One region of the Brevibacillus sp. 1238 genome, then DNA from elsewhere that is predicted to be linked to it. Evidence: riboswitches for the same ligand, from Rfam matches in the RefSeq annotation. Region 1 holds a riboswitch; each other region holds the start of a gene.
The links. Region 1 has a riboswitch for S-adenosylmethionine ahead of M2298_RS08505 (homoserine dehydrogenase). Riboswitches for the same ligand answer to the same signal wherever they lie in the genome.
Positions count from the first base shown of each region.

Region 2: another riboswitch for S-adenosylmethionine. It lies ahead of M2298_RS22935 (homocysteine synthase); the one in region 1 lies ahead of M2298_RS08505 (homoserine dehydrogenase).
Region 3: another riboswitch for S-adenosylmethionine. It lies ahead of metH (methionine synthase); the one in region 1 lies ahead of M2298_RS08505 (homoserine dehydrogenase).
Region 4: another riboswitch for S-adenosylmethionine. It lies ahead of M2298_RS07945 (aminotransferase class I/II-fold pyridoxal phosphate-dependent enzyme); the one in region 1 lies ahead of M2298_RS08505 (homoserine dehydrogenase).

Region 1 covers NZ_JARXWC010000003.1:195,665-200,117, forward strand. Annotated here, with positions in the region: gene M2298_RS08500 (DinB family protein) at 1-439, shown strand, start outside; cobalamin riboswitch at 605-802, shown strand; SAM riboswitch class I at 1,503-1,608, shown strand; SAM riboswitch class I at 1,757-1,867, shown strand; gene M2298_RS08505 (homoserine dehydrogenase) at 1,947-3,209, shown strand; gene M2298_RS08510 (hypothetical protein) at 3,243-3,395, opposite strand; gene M2298_RS08515 (CapA family protein) at 3,497-4,453, opposite strand, start outside.
Region 2 covers NZ_JARXWC010000013.1:38,236-42,688, forward strand. Annotated here, with positions in the region: gene M2298_RS22920 (YqzG/YhdC family protein) at 1-252, shown strand, start outside; gene M2298_RS22925 (SCO family protein) at 255-878, opposite strand; gene M2298_RS22930 (rhodanese-like domain-containing protein) at 960-1,271, opposite strand; SAM riboswitch class I at 1,834-1,942, shown strand; gene M2298_RS22935 (homocysteine synthase) at 2,033-3,334, shown strand; gene M2298_RS22940 (ArsR/SmtB family transcription factor) at 3,569-4,453, shown strand, end outside.
Region 3 covers NZ_JARXWC010000002.1:118,812-123,264, reverse strand. Annotated here, with positions in the region: gene metH (methionine synthase) at 1-1,835, opposite strand, end outside; SAM riboswitch class I at 1,952-2,052, opposite strand; gene M2298_RS04380 (YjcZ family sporulation protein) at 2,262-2,369, shown strand; gene M2298_RS04375 (YcdB/YcdC domain-containing protein) at 2,439-4,453, opposite strand, start outside.
Region 4 covers NZ_JARXWC010000003.1:77,102-81,554, forward strand. Annotated here, with positions in the region: gene M2298_RS07930 (hypothetical protein) at 19-1,395, shown strand; gene M2298_RS07935 (DUF5665 domain-containing protein) at 1,402-1,710, opposite strand; gene M2298_RS07940 (pyridoxamine 5'-phosphate oxidase family protein) at 1,885-2,340, shown strand; SAM riboswitch class I at 2,429-2,554, shown strand; gene M2298_RS07945 (aminotransferase class I/II-fold pyridoxal phosphate-dependent enzyme) at 2,650-3,813, shown strand; gene M2298_RS07950 (trans-sulfuration enzyme family protein) at 3,810-4,453, shown strand, end outside.

The sequences.
Region 1 (4,453 bases):
GCTGACGATTCTCGAACAACAGGCAGCACAGACAGGGGAGATGTTCGCCGGATTGACAGGGGAACAAATCGATTATCGCTACGCTCCGGGCAAATGGACGGTAAAAGAAGTGCTGGGCCATATCATCGATACCGAGCGAATCATGAGCTATCGCTTGCTGAGAATCGCCAGAGGGGATCAGACTGAGCTGGCGGGGTTCGATGAAAATACGTATGTAGCAGAAGGCTTCTATCAGGAGCGCAGTCTGACGGATTTGCTCGCAGAATACAACGCTGTGCGACAGTCGACGCTGGCCCAACTGCGGGGGATTGCTGCCGAGGCGTGGACGAGAACGGGCACAGCAAATGGCAATAAGCTGTCGGCACGCACATTGGCCTATATTATCGCCGGACACGAGGCGCACCACTGTAGAATTTTGCGGGAACGGTATTCGCTGTAAGCCGGGAGAAGCCCGCTGTTTCGCTTTCTGTGTGTCGCTTTTCGTTACTCGTTTTTCGCTTTCCAGCTGTCGCTGCGTGTTCCTCGCTATCTTTTCGCTGCCGCTCGCAACTCGCCCTCCCTATCTCGGCAATGGTAGGGTACAATAACAGTAGTGATTTTTCCAATTTCATATGTGGGAACAGGTTCCTTGAGGTATATCGCCGCAAGGATAATAGGGAAGCTCGGTGCAAATCCGACACGGTCCCGCCACTGTAAGAGGGGAGTTTTGCGCATACAGGCCACTTGTCCAGACTTGGATGGGGAAGGCAGCGCCAGACGATGATCCCAAAGTCAGGAGACCTGCCTGTTTCGACGACACTGATGGACCTACGGGAGATAGGGAGGTGTTAGAGGACTCGCCATGACAGCAGGGGGACGAATACGTTTCTCTTTGCTTGCGCATTTTCTAACGATCGTATCGGTCGTCGGAAAATGCTTTTTTTGTTTGGGGGATTGGTGTGGTCTGTCGAAGGGGGCAACTTGTCTCGAAATTGATGCGATTAATCGAGGCGCTGGAGTAGCTTCGCGATAGAAGCGGCTAAAATCGAAAGAGCTGAGCTGAAGCTGCCTCTCGCTTGCAGCGGTTCGTCGAATGGACCAGGGCGTCTCGCGGTTGATCTACCTGTCAAAGAGGCTACGATGACTCGCGATTAAATTCAACTTGACTAGATCTTGTACGAATGTGAGGGATCGCAAGCTTGCGAACCGGAGCCTTTTTAAGGATATCGTTGCCAGATTGTCGCCGTGAAAAAGGAGGGAGTGGCGTGGTTCAGCTTTTCATATGTCCATGGTGCGGCTATGTTGAAGAAAAAGAGGTGCCAGAGGAAAGCGAAGCAGGAATCGTTACGTGCGCTTGCTGCAACATGGCAGAAGTGGAAAGTGTGTTTGCGCGTGGAAACGGCTGCTTTGCTGAGGGGGTTGCCGTTCTGTCTTCCTGCTTGCGAGTCTTGTCAGCAAACAAAAAGAATTGTGTTGACGAATGCATTGGAATTTCTTAGAATAGGCTCAATAGCAAATCATAGTTCTTATCCAGAGAGGTGGAGGGTCTGGCCCGATGAAGCCCGGCAACCGTTGCTTTTGCGACAAGGTGCCAATTCCTGCGGGACGTTTCGTCTCGATAGATAAGAAGCGGGTGCCTCGTAGCAGTCAAGACGAACCTTCTTCTTAGCGGAGAAGGTTTTTTGATGTATGAAAAAGTGGGAACGAGGCAAACATTTGCCCAATTTCAAAGACAAGAGAGAACTGACATCTAGCAAAGAACAAAAATTCATAGTTTTCTTTATCTAGAGAGGTGGAGGGACTGGCCCGATGAAGCCCGGCAACCGTTACGCAGTTTGTGACAAGGTGCCAATTCCTGCAGGACGAAAATCGTTCTGGGAGATAAGGAGAAGGACCTTGATGCCAAACCTTCTTCTTAGCAAGAAGGTTTTTCTTATTTTTCCAAAACATGACATGAGGTGGTAATAATGAGCGCAGGTGTAATCAAAGTAGGATTGCTGGGATTGGGAACAGTAGGGGGCGGCGTCATCAAAACGATTCGCTCGCAACAGGAGAAGCTGGCGCAGCGGTTGGGCAAACGGATCGAGATTGTCAAAGCATTGGTTCGCGATTCGGAAAAAGAACGGGCGGTTCAGGTTGATCCTGCGCTTTTGACTACCGATTTTGAGGATGTGCTAAAAAGCGATGTGGACATTGTCGTGGAGGTAATGGGCGGTGTCGAGCCTACGTATGATTACGTGCGTGCCCTGATTGAAAAAGGCTGCCATGTGGTAACGGCGAACAAAGAGCTGCTCGCCAAACGCGGCCCTGAGCTTGTCGATCTGGCTAACCAGCATCAGGTGCATCTGGCTTATGAAGCGAGCGTAGCTGGCGGGATTCCGATTTTGAGTGTGCTGCGGCAGTTTTTGCGCACAAATGACATCCAAGGAGTTCGCGGTATTCTCAACGGGACGACGAACTTCATCTTGACGAAAATGGAGGCGGAACAGCTCTCTTATCAGGAAGTGCTGAAGCAGGCGCAGGAGCTGGGCTATGCGGAAGCTGATCCGCGTTCGGATGTGGAAGGTTTCGATGCCATGTACAAATTGTACATTCTCGCGCAGCTTGTGTACGGGGAGTCGTTGCCGCTTGCGGATGTCGTGCGTAAAGGAATCGCCGATTTGTCTGCCGGACACATCCGGATCGCAAGCGAGCTGGGTTACCGGATCAAGCTGATTGCCCAGGCACAAAAAGCCGAGCAAGGCATCCGCCTATCGGTTCAGCCGACTGTGCTGCCCATTGCCCATCCGTTGGCGCAAATCCAGGATGCGTTCAATGCGGTGCAGCTCTCCGGGAACATCGTGGGCGACCTGTTGTTTACGGGCCGGGGTGCAGGCGAACTGCCGACCGCAAGCGCTGTCGTTGAAGATTTGGCTTACTTGTTGACCCAGCCATTTACGCCGCATCCTGTTTGGACAGAAAAAAATGCCGCGGCTCAGTTGGAGCAAGGGCAAGACGAACGGGTGCTGTGTTATTTGGAAGGCTCGTGTATCGCCGCCACACCTGATCGCGTGCTGCATTTCTTGCGGGAGGCTGGCGTGAACGTGACGAAATTGAAGGTGCAATTCGACTTGGGCGGTGTGCTGCGCGCGGGCTTGATCGTTACAGGTATTCGCGCAGAGCATGAGCAAGTGCTGAAAAGTGACTTCGGACTTTCCGTGCGCTGCTTCCCGCTGATCGAATCGGCATAGCTCGCAGTCTGTCTAGATCAGCGCTGATCCTTTCTACTTGCTTTTTTTATCCGAGAGCTGTTGATCGGTATCTGAAGGCCCGTTTTTCTGATTGCCGGGGAAGACGACTTTTTCCCATTTGGTCATGAAATAACTGCAGAGTATAATAAGGCCGATCGCCGATACGGTGATAATCAATCCGGTCATATGTGCCGCCTCCTTTTCGCTGGAAAAAGTGGTTCTACTATGGTCTACGAAAGCAATATGGAAAAGTTTCGCCAAAAAAGGCAACGGGCACGCCTCATTTATCATGAGCGTGCCTGTACGTGACCATCGGCTTCAATCTGAACGTTTTCCGACAGTGATTCGATTCGTTGCAGAAGCGCTGCCCCATCCGTGTCATTCATCGGTACCGCTCGTCCCAGCTCGGCATGGAACGGGAGCATCGTCAGTTCACAGGAAGCGTCTTTTGTGCAGCTTGCTTGCAGTACCATCGTCTGCCACGTTTTTGGCTCCGTCGAGCGGGTGAAAATGAAATTGCCCAAACTGTAGGCAATCCACTTGCCGTTGTAGCGTTCAAAGCCTTGCAGGACGTGAGGATGACCACCGACGATCAAGTCTGCTCCTGCGTCAATGTAAGCTTTGGCCAATTCTTTTTGGTGATCGACGGGAAAGTCTTCCCGTTCCTTGCCCCAATGGGCGATCACGACGACGAGATCAGCGTGTGCCTTTGCTTGTTGAATCGCTTGGACGGCTTTGGCGGAATCATAGGAGCCAGCCAGTCCAGGCTGTTTCTCCGTGGCGAACCAGCTGACTTCGGGAATGACCCGGCTGAATCCGAGCAAGGCGAGCTTGATGCCGTTTCGCTCCACCACGACGGGAGTGAAGGCTTCCACAGAGTCTTTGCCGCCGCCGAGGTAAGCGATCCCGTTTTTGGCAAGCGCGTCAAACGTGTCGAGCAATCCGGCCACGCCCTGATCCATCGAATGGTTGTTTGCCAGGTTGACCGCATCGATCCCTGCTGCTTTCATCGCAGGCGCAGCCAAAGGAGAGGACTTGTAAACGTATTGTTTGTTGTCGGCAGGCGTGCCTTTTGTGGTAAGTGGCGTCTCCAGATTGGCTATGGTAAAGTCATCCTGCAAAAACAGGGAACGGACGTGCGTGAACGGGTAGTCGTAGCCTTTTTCGAGCAACGTTTTTTCCACATTTCCGGACATCATCACATCTCCGACGAAGGTCAGCCGGACAGTCGGCTCGTGGGCAAC
Region 2 (4,453 bases), on a different contig from region 1:
CCAGCAAATGCCCAGCCGCCATATGCCAAATGGGGCAGATTGGCGATGCAGGAAACGATGCAAAAATATCCGCACGCGCAAATCGTAGACTATTTGCATGTCGGGCGCATAGCAAAAACGCCCACCACGTCAGAGGAGACGTTCAAGCTCTTGCTCCAGCAGGGCAATCGCAGGTGGGCGCTTCTTGTGCATATTGAATTTGAAAACCAAACGGAACGAGTCGTGAACATCACGTACGAAGAAACCGTCTGAGTCTAGTCAGCGAGCTGTTCCATTTCTTTCATCATTTGCTCCATGTCCATGTCCGCCGCCATGCCGTAAGCACGGCGCATGTTGCCGTCACCGTCGACGAGGAACATGCGGGCGGTGTGGGCAAAAGAACCGTCAGGCTGCTTCAGTACCGCGATCCCGAAGTCTTTCGTTACTTTTTCCACCGCCTGGGCATCTCCGCGCAAAAACTTCCAGCCGCTTTGATCAGCCTTGAACTTCGCTGCATACTGCTGCAAAACCTCAGCCGTATCAAAGTCGGGGTCGAAGGTGATCGAGACAAACTCAACCTTGTTGCCGAACAGCTTTTTCTCCTTCAACTGATCCTGAAGCTTGGACATGTTGTACGTCGTTGCCGGGCAAATATCAGGGCAATTGGTAAACATGAACTCGACAAGGCGCACCTTGCCTTTGCCTTGCGAGAACGTATAGGAAGTTCCGTCACTGTTGTCCAACGAAAAGTCCGCGATCGGCTTCATCACCGGAATCGGATCTTTTGCCAAGTATTTGTAGCCGAACACACCTACAATCGCAAGGATAATCAAGCCTGCCAGCACCGTAAACCAATGGCGCTGCAACGCTGACCCTTGTTGCTGTGCTCCTTCACTCACGATTTCCTGCCTCCCCTGCACATCTCATGCGCCATCCCGCTTTGCTTGCAGCGGCGAGCAGCGCACATTTTCTCTGTCTTTCTAGACTTCTTTTTCCCCAGGCCATGCCAGCATTCCGCCTACCATATTGGCAGCGTCAAAGCCAAGCTCACACAAATATTCAGTTGCCCGGTGGCTGCGTGCGCCGCTTCGGCACACCATGATGACCGGAATGTCTTTGTCCAGCTCGTCGGTGCGATGCGGCAAAAAGCCGAGCGGAATCAGCTTGGCCTCTTTGATATGGCCTTCGTTCCACTCCTCCACCTCGCGTACATCAATCACCTGAAGCTGTTCTTTTGCCGCGAGCTTTTCCAGCAGCTCTTGTGGTGTAATTTCCTTCACGCCATGGCTCATCGCGTTTTTTCCTCCTATATGTACAATCGTTTAGTCGTTTTCTGCCATTTCCATCATATCATAGGCCCCAGGCGTTTTCTAACGGCGGGAGCTGCGAAAGCGCCGAGATATAGGGGCAATTTTGTGACAGCAAGGCTCGGTTGCTTGCAAGTTCAAAGAATTTACAAAAATGACCATAAAATTATAAAATTACAAGTAAAAAACCATGTCTGCCAGTTCATGAAAAAGAACGCTGATAATTGATGAAGCTTAGCGTGAGGGGGAGTTATTTCTATGATGTATGTCCTTGGAATTTTGGCTGTTTGCACTCTGGCTGCGGTCCTCTTGTATGCCAAAAAAGGAAAACAATCTCGTGAGGCAACTCATTTGGTTTCAGATGAAGGAAACCCTCATACAAACCATGTAAACAGAGCTTACCAGACAGGCTCTCTGGATCTTATGGGCAACAGCATGAACGGGTAAATCTTTAAAATCCACAAAATCCACCCCGATAACTTAATCATTTGATGTTGACAGCGAAGTATGGTTTTTCATACAATTATGACAACAACTGAAAGCTACATTTTCATCAAGAGCGGTGGAGGGACAGGCCCTATGAAACCCGGCAACCAGCAAGCGAGTCTTGCGCGGTGCTAATTCCTGCAGAATCCATAGATTCTGAGAGATGAACGCACACCCGCGCATAGCCGGAGCCTTCTTCTACTCAGGAGAACGCTCCGTTTTTTTATTTCCTTACCCCCATATAAAAAGGAGAGATGATCATGTCTGACCAACAACAATGGAAACCGGAAACGCTCGCCGTACACGGCGGACAGGAGGTAGACCCGGTAACAGGCTCGCGCGCGGTTCCGATCTACCAAACGACTTCCTACGTCTTCCGTGACACGGAGCATGCTGCCAACCTGTTTGCTTTGAAAGAGTTCGGCAACATTTATACGCGCATCATGAATCCGACCCAAGACGCATTTGAAAAGCGCGTCGCTCTGCTCGAAGGCGGCGTAGGTGCGCTGGCAACCTCTTCCGGTCAGGCAGCCATCACCTTCTCGATTTTGAATATTGCGCAAGCGGGCGACGAGATTGTCGCATCCAGCAGCTTGTATGGCGGGACGTACAACCTTTTTGCCCATACGCTGCCACGCCTGGGCATCAAAGTACACTTTGTGGATCAGTCCAATCCGGACAACTTCCGCGCGTTCATCAACGATAATACCAAGGCGCTCTTTTGCGAGACGATCGGCAACCCTCGCATCGACGTGGCCGACTTGCAGGCAATTGCGGACATCGCGCACGAAAACGGCGTGCCGCTGATTGTCGACAATACATTCGCTTCGCCAATCCTGACCCGTCCGTTCGAGCACGGAGCTGACATCGTCGTTCACTCCACGACCAAATTCATCGGCGGACACGGCACGGCGATTGGCGGCATTATCGTAGATTCCGGCAAATTCGACTGGAACAACGGCAAATTCCCTGGTCTGACGACGCCAGACCCAAGCTATCACGGAGTCGTTTATACAGAAGCAGTCGGCCCGCTCGCCTACATCATCAAAGCGCGCGTGCAACTGCAACGCGATATCGGCGCTGCCGTAGCTCCTATCAACTCTTTCCTGTTCCTGCAAGGTCTGGAGACACTCCACCTGCGCATGGAGCGCCACAGCCAAAACGCACTCGCGGTAGCGAAATTCCTCGCCGAGCATCCGGCAGTGGAATGGGTCAGCTACCCAGGTCTTGAAGGCGACGCCAACTACGCACTCGCGCAAAAATATTTGCCAAAAGGCGCTGGCGCCATCCTCACCTTCGGCATCCGCGGCGGCGTGCAAGCAGGCAAAACATTGATCGAATCCGTAAAGCTCTTCTCTCATTTGGCAAACGTAGGCGACTCCAAGTCGCTCGTTATCCATCCGGCGAGCACGACGCACCAGCAAATGAACGAAGCGGAGCAATTAACGGCAGGAGTAACTCCCGGATTGATCCGTCTGTCTGTCGGAACAGAGGCGATCGAAGACATCATCGGCGATTTGAAGCAAGCTTTGGAAGCAGCTGTTGCCGTGAGCAAGGTATAGGTTTTCCTACAACACCATACCTTTTCATTCAAGCGAAAACGAAAAAACCACTCTCGTCAGGGAAGTGGTTTTTTCGTTTTTTTGTGTCTTTCACTGGATAGTCTCAACTAAATCAGCAGAGAAAAAAGAACAGATGCGAAAATCATTGAACTATTCATTCGAAATAACTTGAATTAACAGTTCGAATATTTTAGAATTTGATCTATGAAAAAAATGGGAAAAGGGTGATCCGCTTTGAAAATATGGAACATCGGCAGTGCACGCACCACCTACCAGCTCGACTTCGCTTGCTCACCGCTTTTTGAAGCCGCACTCGGAATCGCCGTCGCCACTTACGATCAGATTCACCACACGCTGGAGCATCCGCCTGAGCACTGGAGCAGCATGCTGAGCGCGCTTCCGCAATCCGTCGAGCTTGAAGTTGATTACGCCAAAAGGCACAACACTTGGAAGACGTTGCTGCAACTGCTCCACCACCAGCCTTTTGCCGATCTCGAATCGTTTTTGCATGTTGTCAGCGAGCTGTCGGCAGAAGAGTTGCGCTACCACGCCCTGCCTTTTTTGGGCCAGGAACGACAGCAAGCACGCGAAAATGCCGCGCAGGGCAGCGCAGCAGACGCCGAGCTTTTGCAAGCAGCATGCCGGGACCACCTCTTTTTTGCAGCGTATATTGCCCATATCACCTCTGTCGATACAAATGAACTGCGCCAGCATCTGCTCACCTTGATGGAAGGCTGGTATCAGACACACATCAAGCCGCAAGAAGCCAGCATCCGGCGTATGTTGGAAAAGGATTCGTCGCAAAAGCGCGCGATGCAGGACAAGCTCGATCCTGAAGCACTGGTGGAGTGGGCAACCGGAGCAAGCTATCCCCCTGAGCCAACCGTCACTCGTGTGCTACTAATCCCCCAAGCGATTTATCGCCCCTGGACGGTGCAGGCCGATGACGCGGGCACGAAAATTTTTTACTACCCGGTCGCCGATGAAAACATGAGCGAGCACATCGACCCGTACCAGCCGCCGCAGGCTCTGGTGCAAAGCTTCAAGGCGCTCGGAGACGAGCAGCGGCTCCGCATGGTCAAAATGCTGGCGGAAAAAGAGCTGAGCTTGCAGGAATTG
Region 3 (4,453 bases), on a different contig from region 1:
TTCTTCTGGCGGTAAAATTCGGTGAATGCAGCCAGTGTTTCGTCGTTTGTCTCGAACAGCAGCGCTTCCGCCAGCTTGCGCTCATCCTCGGGAATCGACGCGTAGCGCTCCAGCTTTTCTGTATTGACGATGGCAAAATCGAGTCCGGCAACCGTCGTGTGGTACAAAAACACGGCGTTGAGCACTTCGCGGCCCGCTGCTGGCAGCCCGAAAGACACGTTGCTGACCCCGAGAATCGTTTTGCACAGCGGCATCGCTTCTTTAATGAGGCGAATCCCCTCAACCGTCTCCTTGGCGGAACCGATGTACTGCTCATCCCCTGTACCGACCGGGAACACCAGCGGGTCGAAAATGATGTCTTGCGGGGCAATTCCGTACTGGTTGACCAAAATATCGTACGAGCGCTTCGCCACTTCCAGCTTCTTCTCGCGCGTGACAGCCATGCCCGCTTCCTCGATCGTTCCGACGACTACAGCCGCTCCGAACTTTTTGATCAGCGGCGCTACTTCTTCAAAGCGCTCCAGGCCGTCTTCCAGGTTGATCGAGTTGAGAATCGCTTTTCCCTGGGAATAGCGCAGGCCCAGCTCCATTACTTTTGCATCCGTCGAGTCGATCATCAGCGGAGCCTTGACCTTTTTCACGACGAATTGCAGGAATTTTTCCATATCGGCGTATTCATCCCGATCCGGGTCAGCCAAACAAATATCGATGACGTGAGCGCCGCGTTTTACTTGTGCCCGGGCGATATCTGACGCTTCCTCGTATTGGCCTGCGGCGATCAAGTCGCGGAATTTTTTCGAACCGATGACGTTTGTGCGCTCCCCTACCAACAGCGGGCGACTGTCATCTTCCACGTACACGACTTCGATGCCGGATACCGCGCTGACAGCCTGATCGACAGCCTGACGTGGCTTGCAGTCTTTCAATGCTTCTGCCATCGCCCTGATATGGTCGGGCGTCGTTCCGCAGCAGCCGCCCGCCACGTTCAGCCAGCCTTGTTCTGCAAAAGCGCGCATTTTCGTCGCAAGCCCTTGCGGCGTCTCATGGTAATGTCCGTTTTCATCCGGCAAGCCCGCATTGGGGTAACAGCTCACTCCGCATTGAGCCAGTCCGGACAGCGTGCGCAGATGGTCGCGCATGAACTCGGGGCCGGTCGCACAGTTCAGCCCAACGGACACGGGCTTCAAATGCTCAAGCGAGATATAAAACGCCTCGATGTTTTGACCGGCAAGAGTCGTGCCCATCGGTTCAATCGTCCCGGACAGCATGACGGGCAACTCCACATCCAGCTCTGCGAACGCTTTGCGGATGCCGATTCCCCCCGCCTTGACGTTCAGCGTATCCTGCGATGTTTCCAGCAGCAGCACGTCGGCTCCGCCAATGATCAGTCCTTTTGCCTGACGATAGTAGGACTCCACCAGCTCCTCGAAGGTGACGCCGCCTGTCAAAGCGAGCGTTTTCGTCGTCGGTCCCATTGCCCCTGCCACGTATCGCGGCCACTCGGTTGTGCTATAGGCATCTACGGCTTCCTTCGCCAGGCGGGCCGCAGCGATGTTTAACTCCAGATCCTTGTCGGCGACATCGTACTCGGCCAACACGACGGAGGTGGCTCCGAATGTATTCGTCTCGACGATGTCCGCTCCCGCCTCCAAATATTTTTCGTGGATGGATCGAATGACGTCTGGTCGCGTCAAGTTCAAAAGCTCGTTGCAACCATCGTAGGCTTCGCCGCCAAAATCATCGGCGGTCAAGTTCGCCTGTTGCAGCATCGTGCCCATCGCACCGTCCAGAATCAGAATTTTCCGGGAAAGCTGTTCGCGAAAAGTGGGTTTCATTGACGTACTCCTTTTCTCCCTTGCGGCGTTTATTCTCGGCAGTTTTTTTGCACAAAAAAATCCTCTTCTTTGAAAGAAGAGGATTTGTCCGCGGATACAATTGCGCCTGAACCATCCTCTCATCTTTCAAAGCCGTAGCTTTGCTGGAATTGGCACCGGATTTTAACCGGTTGCCGAGGCTTCATCAGGCCAGTCCCTCTGCCTCTCTTGATAAGAGTTGTACCATGGTATTCATTTTTGACTTTCAGGTTTCATGTTTGACAGTATCTTAACACCGCGTCCTGTCTACGTCAATTGAGAATTTGTCTATTATTTACTGCTTTTCTCCCCGACTGCGCCCATTTTTGTGCTTACCGGGCATCCGCCCACGCCAATCTGTGCGATCGTGTATAGACTGTAGCATAACGGAAAGGAGGGGGAACAAACGTGAGTACATCTTACTGCGGAAATGGCATCTTTGGAGACTGCTTCGCACTGGTGCTCGTACTGTTTATCCTGCTGGTCATTGTTGGGTGTTCGTGTGACGACTGCTAGGTAAATGACAAGAAGAGGCTATCCCCCCGCCTTCCAGCTGGCTTGCGGGATAGCCTCTTTTTCTTGTCCTTACGGCTCGATTACAGCCTCGCCGCTTTTGGCATCGATGGTAATGAAACTGCTTGCCAGCTCTTCCTCGCTCCACGGAATGTACGCGAGTCTCGGACGATCCAGCCAATCGTTTTCCTGATCTTTTAACAGGTAAACAAGCCTGAGTGGCATGACGCGCAAAAACGACTCGGCAGCCTTTTGTTTGGAAACGACCTCGGCTGACGAAGGAAGCTCTATCAACTTGTGAGTCTCTCGCCAATTCCGGAAGCTGTTTACCTTCCCGGTCGAAGGGTCTACCGACACCTCGTAAGCGGCATCTGGCCCCTTGTCCAACACCGGAATCCCATCCTTGCTCATGACATAGCGGAATACCCAGTTGCCTGACGAAACCGGATTGGCTGCGCCAGGTTCCATCACTTGTGCAAGCTGCACTTCTTTTACGCCCGGATCGGCGTATTTGGCCAAAAAGAACACGGCTGCCTGCTCGGCCTGTTCGCGCTTCACGGTCACTTGCGTATTTGTGCGGGGAACGCGCAACCCAACTACCTGGCTCGTCTTCGCGTCGATCGTCACTTCATGCCAGCGGTCTTTGCTATCTGCCCAGTTGAATGATTTGTTCTTTTGGTGATCATCTACGGATTCCCGATAGGACATGCCTTCGACGTTGACGCCAAATTCCGTTTGCAAAAGCGCCTTCGCCTCTTCCTTCGTACGCACGATGACAGGCTGTTCGTGTGTCTCGAACGCATCTGCCTGCGGCTGCTCCCGCTGCAGCTGATCGTAGGCAAAGCCGTTGTTTCCCGTACCGTAGTTGATCTTGCCGCTATGCGCATCAATGTACCAATCAAGGAAAACCGGCCTTCCTTGTTGGAAAAAGGAAACCGCTGCCCTGTATTCCAGTGTCGGCTGTTTCAGCGCCTTCCCTTCGGACATGTGCTGCACGTATACAAGCTTCATATTTGCGGCCAGCTCGTTTTCGGCGGCGCTTTTCGCCACAGCTTCCGCAGCATCCGGGAACGAAGACGGGGAATACGCTCTCGTCGGTTTGCTGAACATCAGAAGACGTCCGGAGCTGCCCAGCTCAATATCCAGCACATCTTCCATGACAGGTAATCCGTTATGATAGCGCATGAATTTTTCCGCGCTATTCGATTCCACATGGCGATAGTTCGCGCTGTCAGCTCCAAGCAATCGGCCGAGAAGCTGCTTCGCTTGCTTTAACGCCTCTGCTTCATTTGGCTTTTGCGCTTCTTCGTTGCGGTCCCGCTGAATCCGGTACAGATCGATGTCTTGCCCGTTGCCGATTTCGCTCACCATCGCTGTCTGGCCTTCGTCGTTCACTTTGCCCAAAACCAGCGCCCAGCCATCTCGAGTCAGCTGTTTGTTGTAGACAACCGGGAACGGATTCAGTTCAGTCACGGAGGCGGCGAATTTGGCAAACAGCTTCTGTTCCTGCTCGTTCAACCTGCCGAAAAAGGCGACGCGCTCCTTTTTGTCCACCTGGACAGTCAAGACATCGTACGGGACAGGCTTGCCGTTTTCCAACCGCTGATAGCTGACGTTCATCCACGTTCCGTTGCGCCAATCCTCATCCGCATAAACTTCTGTCGCCTGATGCGCGTAAGCCTTCGCTTCTTCACCGAGCGCGGTCTGCAAAAATGCTTGCGCGACTTTCTCTGCTTGCGCGGGCGCAATCGTTGTTTTCTCGCCGTCATTGCTCGCGTCCAGCAAGTAGCTTTCGATCCGCCCCGTCCGGGTGTCATACGCGACTTGTCCGATTGCCCTGTCCTTTTGCAGCAAGGTCACAAGCGCAATCCCATCCAGCGTCTCGCCTTTGCGCAGTGTGACGCCGCCAAGCTCAGGGACTGCCTTTTGCAGCGGAGCCAGCGCTTGTTCCGGTGAAACGGCCTGCTCCGCGGTTTTGTCCGTTTGATGCGCCGCCGCTGCGCTCGTTCCATTTTTTTGCGGCGACATGGACGGCAGAAAGCCCTCTCGCACCCCTAGCACGGTCAATGCCAGACAAGCCGCAAGCG
Region 4 (4,453 bases), 120 kb from region 1:
AATAGAGGGGGAACAACAATGAAAAAAATCATGACCAGGCCCGTTTTGGCTGTCGTAACAGCGGCGGGACTCATCGGTTGCCTGACACCGCTTCTGGCGGACGCAAGCTCGACAGGAGCAGCCGAAACATCCAAGGTAGTCATGAATGAGCAAGGACAGAAAGCGACCCGATATCAGCTCAAGGAGCTTGTCCAAAGCGATCCGGCTACGCTGAACACGCTCCTGAAAACACAGGCAGACCATCTGTACATTATCGTCGATAAAATTAATTTGAACGTAAAGTTGCAATCGTATATGGAAACGAACAAGGCGGAATGGGAGCGGATTTATCGCGACTACTACAACGACATCTGGCTGGAAGTGCGCAGCCCGAAAGCGGATGAGCAACTGGTCAGCGTGAGCGCCCAGACGAAAAGCGACAAGGTGTACATCAAAGGTCTTGTGACACCGGACGTGACCAAGGTGGTCGTGACCAAGCCGAACGGTGATATCATCGAGACGGTGCCGACCAGCGAGCACTCGTTTACCGTCAGCTTCCCTGCCGTCGGTACGTCCGCCGAGCAGTATGTGACTGTTCAGGCTTTTGCGGGAAGCGTGCTTGCCGACACGGAGAAAGTAAAGCTCGTAGCGCAAACGGAAGAGGACAAAAACAGGCTGCTCCATATGTTCACGGTTTATGACGCGAAAAAAGCAGAGTGGCAAGTCAAAGGGATTGTCAAGCACGGGGCGGAGCGGGTTGTCGTCACGTATAACGGCGTGCGAAAAGAGGCCAGCCTGAAAAAGCTGCTCGATAACGTTGACAGCTTCAGTGTGACTTTCGAGAATCCGACGACGGATGCCAAGAGCAGCAAGGCTGTGATCGAAGTGTATGAGGCCGGGAAAAAGGTGGACGAGGACTCGATTGCGATTGAGCCGAAAAAGACACCGGACAACAATCCGGAAGTAGACTACAGCATTGCGGGCACAGCTGTGCACGACATAAAGAAAAAGCAGATCGAACTGAAAGGTACCGTCAAGGGCTGGGACAAAAAGCAAAAGGCGAAGCTTTTCGCGATTAAACCAGACGGCAAGAAAAAAGAGATCAAGCCCAATGACAAGGGCGAGTACACGCTGGAATTGACGTACAAAGATCGCTCGTACACGGCCAAAGCGATTCAGCTTGAACTGTATGTAAAAGACAAGCTGGTCAAGCAAGCAGACATCGTCCTGAGCACGAAGGTCATCGTCGCGCCGCCTGAGCATGATGAGGATGAGAAGAAGCACAAGCATCCGAATGGCAAAGCGTACGGCTTCTGGAAGAAACACGATGGCAAATGGGACGATGACGATCGGGACGACGATGACCGCGATCGTGACGAAGATGACGACGATCGTGACAAAAAGAAAGACAAGTAGCTGCTGTTACGGCTGTTTGTAAGTCTGGACGTAATCGACCAGTTCGCGGATGTAGTCGCCGAGGATCGGGATCGAGAGAAATTGTGTCAGTAGCGAACCGAGCAGTGCGAGAACGATAGCAGTCCCAATCGTCAAACCAAGACCCCGGGCAAGACCTGCGAGGAAATTGATCCAGAGCAGCTTGCGCGGGGCTGTGTAATTTTGGATGACATCAGCAAGCCGGATATCCTCCAAAAACATGGCGATCTTATCCATGCGCTCGTTCATTTTCCGCACTTCCTGAAGCTCGTGGAGGACTTGATCTATTTTGTGCATGAGCCGATCTGTAGGCGTAGGAGCCACTTGTTTCAACCTCCTTGTTCCTGGAAGCATTGTTTTCTACCAGTTTAGGGAAAAAGCCGACCAGAATCAAGGCGGGGAGGAAAGGTTTGCCTCCGGCTTGCGGGAGGGGTACAATAGACGTACAAAAGTATACGAGGAGGCATCCGAATGGCTGAAACCGTATCCCAAACCTTATCGGAAGAACTGTTCGCGCTCCTGCAAAAAGAGCGCTTTGTGACGTTGGCCACAGTCGATCACGAGACAGGTGCGCCATCCGTCAGTTCCTTGTCCTGGACTTTTGCTGTGAACAGCGGACTCATCCGTTTTGCTGTAGACAGCCGCTCCCGCATTCTCGCCAATATCGCCAAAGAACCGCAGGTCGTGCTGCATTTGATCGGGGCAGGCTCTTCTTTTGCGATCAACGGGCGCGCCGAGCTAAAGGCAGAACGGCTGGAAGGGGTTCCCCTGAAGCTTGCGATGGCGGAGATTGCGATTGACTCTGTCAGAGACGTGATGTTTTACGGTTCGCGCATATCCGTAGAGCCTCAGTACGAAAAGACATACGACAAAAATGCCGCAGCGAAGCTGGACAATCAGGTCATGGACGCCTTGAAAAAAGCGTAGGCGCGGTTGTCACACTCTTGTGGAAAATCTTGTTGACAAGAAACAGCGCTATCCTTTAGTATTAGGTCATTCAAATTGAATAGCAAACTTCTTATCCAGAGAGGCGGAGGGACTGGCCCGATGATGCCCGGCAACCAATCACCTGTATGTTCGTTCATACGGGGAGATAATGGTGCTAATTCCTGCAGAGTTTTTTAACTCTGAAAGATGAGAAGGTCTTGCTTACGGCGACGTAAACAAAGCCTTCTTTCAGAGGAAAGGGGGCTTTTTTCATGCCCCTCGACATCATTGGAGGGAGAGAATTACGGTATGAGACTGGAAACAAAATTGATTCAGGCAGGCGTAGGCAAAGATGAGAAAACGGGTGCGGTGAGCTTCCCCGTCTACTACGCTACCGCTTATCGCCATCCGGCGCTGGGACAGAGCACAGGTTTTGACTATACGCGGACGGCGAATCCTACCCGTTCTGTTTTGGAAGAGACAATCGCTGAGGCAGAGGGAGGCGATGCCGGCTTTGCCTGCGCGTCCGGGATGGCGGCAGTCCATACGGTAATGGGGTTGTTTTCCCAAGGCGATCACCTCATCGTATCGCTCGATTTGTACGGCGGGACGTATCGCTTGTTTGAACAAGTGCTTTCCCGTTACGGGCTTGCTTTTACTTACGTAGATTTGCGCGATCTGGAAGCGGTGAACAAGGCGCTGCGCGCAGAGACGAAAGCGATTTTCGTCGAGACGCCGACCAATCCGCTCATGCAGATTACAAATATTCGTGAAATAACCAGCCTGGCCAAGCAACACGGGCTTTTGACGATTGTAGACAACACGTTCATGACTCCTTATTGTCAACGCCCGCTAGAGCTTGGGGCTGATGTGATTTTGCACAGCGCAACGAAGTATTTGGGCGGACACAACGATGTGCTGGCAGGGTTGATCGTTACAAAGGGCGAGGAGTTGTCGGAAAAAATCCGGTTTTTGCACAATTCGATCGGCGCCGTGCTGGGGCCGCAGGATAGCTGGCTTCTGGTGCGCGGCATGAAAACGTTGGCGCTGCGCATGGACAGACACCAGTCGAATGCGCTCGCGGTAGCGAAAAAGCTGAAAGAACATCCAGCCGTTGCCGAAGTGTTTTATCCCGGACTGGAAGAGCATCCCGGGCATGAGATTCAGGCGAGCCAGGCGAGCGGATACAGCGGCATGGTTTCGTTCCGGGTACGCTCCCAGGAGCAGGTGGGCTTGTTTCTGCAAAATTTGCGCGTCGTCTCCTTTGCGGAAAGTCTTGGCGGGGTAGAGTCGTTGTGTACGTACCCGGCGACACAGACTCACGCAGACATCCCTGAGGAAGTGCGGGCGTATGTCGGCGTGTGCGATCGATTGCTGAGGCTTTCGGTGGGGATTGAACATCCGGATGATTTGATCGCTGATTTGTTTCAAGCGTTGGATGCAAGTCTCGTCGTTGGGGGGGCTGTTCGATGAATTTCGCGACAAAAGTTTTGCATGGCTCCACAGGCATCGATCCGTTTACAGGTGCGTCGTCGGTTCCGATTTACCAGGCTTCCACTTTTCATCAGTTTGATATCGATCAGCCGGGCACATACGATTACGCCCGCTCGGGGAACCCGACGAGACATGCGCTGGAAGAAGCGATCGCCGCACTCGAAGGCGGAGCGCGCGGGTTCGCCTTTTCTTCCGGCATGGCGGCCATTTCCAGTGTGTTCATGCTCTTTTCGGCGGGCGATCATATCGTGGTCGCGGAAGATGTGTACGGCGGCACTTTCCGTTTTCTGACGAGAGTGCTGTCGAGAATGGGAATTTCCGTCACGTTTGTGGATGCGACACAGACGGAAGCGGTGCGCGCGGCGATCACTCCGGCTACCAGAGGGGTCTATCTGGAAACTCCGTCCAATCCGACGTTGAAAGTGACCGATATCGCTGCCGTTTCCGCCATTGCGAAAGAGCATGACCTGCTCGTCATCGTGGACAACACGTTCCTGACGCCGTACTATCAGCGGCCATTGGAGCTGGGGGCGGATATCGTCATCCACAGTGCAACCAAGTTTATCGGCGGCCACAGCGACGTTGTCGCGGGTCTGGCGGTAACCCGCGATGAAGCGCT